Regions from separate parts of the Burkholderia mycopellens genome, predicted to be linked through region 2. Evidence: riboswitches for the same ligand, from Rfam matches in the RefSeq annotation. Region 2 holds a riboswitch; the other holds the start of a gene.

Region 1 (2,393 bases), 750 kb from region 2:
GCCGGATCGCGGCGCCATCTTCGGACACGCGGGAATCCACGACCTGCGTGTCGTCATGCCGGCAGAACGGGCAGCGCATCGTCGATCAGCGATAGACCGGGAAACGCTTGGTCAGCTCGGCAACCTGCGCACGCACGCGCTCGATCGTCGCTGCATCTTCCGGGTTGTCCAGCACGTCCGCGATCAGGTTGCCCACCTGTTCCGCTTCCGCCGGACCGAAGCCGCGCGTCGTCATCGCGGGCGAGCCCAGACGAATACCGCTCGTCACGAACGGCTTTTCCGGATCGTTCGGGATCGCGTTCTTGTTCACCGTGATGTGCGCCGCGCCCAGTGCCGCTTCCGCTGCCTTGCCCGTGATGTGCTTCGCACGCAGGTCCACCAGCATCACGTGGCTTTCCGTACGGCCCGACACGATCCGCAGCCCCCGCTTCACCAGCGTTTCGGCCAGCACCCGTGCGTTCTCGACCACCTTCTCCTGGTACGCCTTGAACTCCGGCGACAGCGCTTCCTTGAACGCCACCGCCTTCCCCGCGATCACGTGCATCAGCGGGCCGCCCTGGATCCCCGGGAAGATCGCCGAATTGATCGGCTTCTCGTACTCCGCCTTCATCAGGATCACGCCGCCGCGCGGGCCACGCAGGCTCTTGTGCGTGGTCGTCGTCACGAAGTCGGCGTGCGGCACCGGGTTCGGATACACGCCTGCCGCGATCAGGCCGGCGTAGTGCGCCATGTCGACCATCAGGTATGCGCCGACCGACTTCGCGATCTTCGCCAGGCGTTCGAAATCGATCTTCAGCGAGAACGCCGACGCGCCCGCGACGATCAGCTTCGGCTTGTGTTCCTGCGCCAGCTTCTCGGCTGCTTCGTAGTCGATGTCTTCGTTTTCGTTCAGGCCGTAGCTCACCACGTTGAACCACTTGCCCGACATGTTCACCGGCGAGCCGTGCGTCAGGTGGCCGCCGTGCGCGAGGCTCATGCCCATGATCGTGTCGCCCGGCTTGAGCATCGCGAAGAACACGCCCTGGTTCGCCTGCGAACCCGAGTTCGGCTGCACGTTCGCGGCTTCCGCGCCGAACAGCTGCTTCACACGATCGATCGCCAGCTGCTCGACCACATCGACGTATTCGCAGCCGCCGTAGTAACGCTTGCCCGGATACCCTTCCGCGTACTTGTTCGTGAGTTGCGAACCCTGCGCGGCCATCACCGCCGGGCTCGTGTAGTTTTCCGACGCGATCAGCTCGATGTGATCTTCCTGGCGGCGGTTTTCCTGCTCGATCGCGGCAAAGATTTCGGGATCGACGTTCGCAATGGTGCTTTGGGCTCTGTCAAACATACGGTTTCCGTTAAGTGTGTACAGGTTGACCGGAGCGGCCGAGTACGGTGCGCTGCTGGCGGGACCAGCTCGACGTGGCGGAGGAATCCGTATGACGCGAGGCAGGACAGCCACCGGCAATGCACGCGACGGCGCACAACGGCTGCCCAGGCGAACGGCAAGAACGGCGCCCCGCGCTTCACGGTGGGATGCTCCACCTTGAACCCGAAGGGTTCTATCGCCAGTCACGCAGGGGTGATGAGCGCGTTAGTGTATTGGATGCGTCATGAATAGGCAACCGCCCGGCGGTGCGCCGGAAGCCATTGGGGCCAGACTCTGCGCGCCCGTGCGGGAACGCTTTGCCGCCTTGCCGCGGTGCGGCAATCTCAGTAGGCTTGCGGGATACTTACCCGCTATTTTGTCATCGACCAGGAGCAGCAATGATCGTGTTCGTCACAGGCGCGTCCGCCGGCTTCGGCGCCGCCATCGCCCGTGCCTTCGTCAACGGAGGCCACCGCGTCGTCGCGACCGCGCGCCGCAAGGATCGTCTCGATGCGCTCGCCGCCGAACTCGGCGATTCCCTTCTGCCGCTCGAGCTCGACGTCCGCGACCGCGCGGCCGTCGAGGCCGTGCCGGCCGCCCTTCCAGCCGAATTCGCAGCACTCGACGTGCTCGTCAACAACGCCGGCCTCGCGCTCGGTGTCGAGCCGGCCCAAAAGGCCAGCCTCGACGAATGGCACACGATGATCGACACGAACTGCACGGGCCTCGTCACGGTCACGCACGCGCTACTGCCCGGCATGATCGCGCGGGGCCGCGGCCATATCTTCAATCTCGGCTCGGTCGCCGGCACCTATCCGTATCCGGGCGGAAACGTATACGGCGCGACCAAGGCTTTTGTCCGACAATTCAGCCTGAACCTGCGCGCCGACCTGATCGGTACGCCGTTGCGCGTGACCGACATCGAGCCGGGCCTGTGCGGCGGCACAGAATTCTCGAACGTCCGCTTCCGCGGCGACGACGCGAAGGCGGCGAACGTCTACCAGAACGTCCAGCCGCTCACGGCCGAGGACATCGCCGA
Region 2 (2,393 bases):
GACGCAGCTCGTCGCGCTGTTCATTCTCGCCGTCACGCTCGGCCGACTGCGCGGCTACGTCGACGATGCGCAGCTCGCGCGCTACACGATGCAGTTGCGGCGTCTGCCTGGCGCGCTCGAGGATGTGCTCGGGCTCGAACCGCAGATCGAACGCTGGGCGGCGGAATTCTCGCAGCACGAGAATGCGCTGTTTCTCGGGCGCGGGCTGCACTACCCGATCGCGCTTGAAGGTGCGCTGAAGTTGAAGGAGATTTCGTATATCCACGCGGAGGCGTATCCCGCGGGTGAGTTGAAGCACGGGCCGCTCGCGCTCGTGACTCACACGATGCCCGTCGCGACGATCGCGCCGAACGATGCGCTGCTCGAGAAGCTGAAGTCGAACATGCAGGAAGTGCGCGCGCGCGGCGGGCAGCTTTACGTGTTCGCCGATGCCGATACGCGGATCGACAACAGCGAAGGCGTGTCGGTGCTGCGGATGCCGGATTACTACGGGCTGTTGTCGCCGATCCTGCACGTCGTGCCGTTGCAGCTGCTCGCGTATCACGCGGCGTGCTTGCGCGGCGCGGATATCGACAAGCCGAGGAATCTGGCGAAATCGGTGACGGTGGAGTGAGGGGAGGGTCGGACGGCCGCATCCAGTCCGCGCTGATCGAGCGCTACAGCGCCCAGCGGCTCGGCGGCTTCGCGGCACACTGGAGCAGGCTGCGCGCACGAGCGGCAAGATCGGCGCGAACGCGTTCGGCATCGCGACGTTAAGCGCGGTCGTCGCGTCCGATTACGCGCACGCCACCCATCCCGATCTCGCGTTGCCGTCCCGCGCGCCGACGCCGGCAGCCGTGGTCGACGCGCTCGCGCGGCATCCCGCATTCGTCGACACCTGCCCCTGAACGTCCGCACGCCGCGCGCGGCCTGGCCGCGCATGCCAAAACGCGCTTCGGTTGTGAGAGAATCCGCGTGTCGCGTGACTGGCGCCAATAGATAGACCACTATCGGGAAGCGCGACCTTGACATCTTGCCGCGCGCCTGGGCCGACTTCTCCGACACAATTCACGCTCAGGAAACATGCGTCCCGGTTTCTTTCGCTCCTGCTGCCCCACCTATCGACAGCAGACGACACGCGCCTCCGTCTCCTCGCGCGCCGCGGCCTCGCGCAGCGTCGACCGCCGCCGTCGCGCGGACCTCGATCCGCGTCCCGTGCCCCTGCGACAGCCTGCCCGGATCTCCTCCTCTTCCTGTTTCCTGAAGCCCGTGACCCGGCAGCTCGGAGTATCGAATGCCCATTTGCCGCTTTGAAGATGCCGTCCAGGATCAGGCACTCGAGCTGCGCGGATTCGTCCGGAAGATCACGGTCAGCGCCTTCGACGATCTGCCCGCCGCGCTCGCCGACATCCAGCGCGCGCAGCGGGCAGGATACTGGATCGGCCTCAAGCTGTCCTATGCGCTCGGCGAATGGCTCGACCCCGCGTGGCTGAAAGACCGGCGCACCGCGGCCTCGGGCGGCGCGCCGCGCCTGATCGCGTTGGTCTTCGAGGACGCGGTTCGCGAGTCGACGTGGCAACCGCGCGCGGACGACGCGCCCGCCAGGATCGTCAGCGCCCGTCCGCGCATCCGCTTCCCGGAGTACGCGCGGCACATCCTCGCCATCAAGCAGCAGATCGAAAACGGCGACGTGTACCAGGTCAACTTTACACTGCCGGTCGACGTCGAGATGGAGGGCGACCCGGCGTCGCTGTACCGGCAATTGATCCACCACCATCCGGTGTCGCACGCGGCCTATATCGACGACGGCGACTCGTACACGTTGTCCATTTCGCCGGAGCTGTTCGTGGCGCACGCCGACGGCATGCTGACCAGCCGCCCGATGAAGGGCACGGCGCCCAGGCATGCGGACCCGGAGCAGGACAAGCGCGCCGCCGACGCGCTCCTCGCGAGCGACAAGGACCGGGCCGAGAACGCGATGATCGTCGACCTGCTGCGCAATGACCTGGGGAAGATCGCGCGGACCGGTTCGGTCAGCGTCCCTCGCCTGTTCGACCTCGAGCGCTATCCGTCAATCTGGACCCTGACCTCCACGATCCAGGCGGAAGTGGGCGACACCACGACCTTGCTCGAGATCCTGCGCGCGCTCTTTCCGTGCGGATCGGTGGTCGGCGCGCCCAAGCTCGCGGCGATGCGCTGCATCCGGGAACGCGAAGTGGACGACCGCGGCCTCTATTGCGGCAGCCTCGGCTGGCTCGCGCCCAACGGCGACTTCTCGTTGAACGTCGCGATCCGTACCCTCGTCCTAGGTCGCGACGGCTCGGGCGTCTACGGCGTCGGCGGCGGCATCGTGTTCGACTCCGAGCCCGATCTCGAATGGCGCGAATGCCAGTGGAAATCCCGCGTACTGGGCG

The links. A riboswitch is a leader RNA that binds a small molecule or an ion and turns the genes downstream of it on or off. The one in region 2 is predicted to bind ZMP and ZTP.
Region 1: another riboswitch for ZMP and ZTP. It lies ahead of glyA (serine hydroxymethyltransferase); the one in region 2 lies ahead of ACPTTC_RS07685 (aminodeoxychorismate synthase component I).

What each region holds. Positions count from the first base shown of each region.
Region 1 is NZ_OZ183802.1:895,653-898,045, reverse strand. It holds gene nrdR (transcriptional regulator NrdR) at 1-79, opposite strand, end outside; gene glyA (serine hydroxymethyltransferase) at 86-1,333, opposite strand; ZMP/ZTP riboswitch at 1,471-1,571, opposite strand; gene ACPTTC_RS04190 (SDR family oxidoreductase) at 1,753-2,393, shown strand, end outside.
Region 2 is NZ_OZ183802.1:1,643,102-1,645,494, reverse strand. It holds gene glmS (glutamine--fructose-6-phosphate transaminase (isomerizing)) at 1-613, shown strand, start outside; ZMP/ZTP riboswitch at 952-1,036, shown strand; gene ACPTTC_RS07685 (aminodeoxychorismate synthase component I) at 1,274-2,393, shown strand, end outside.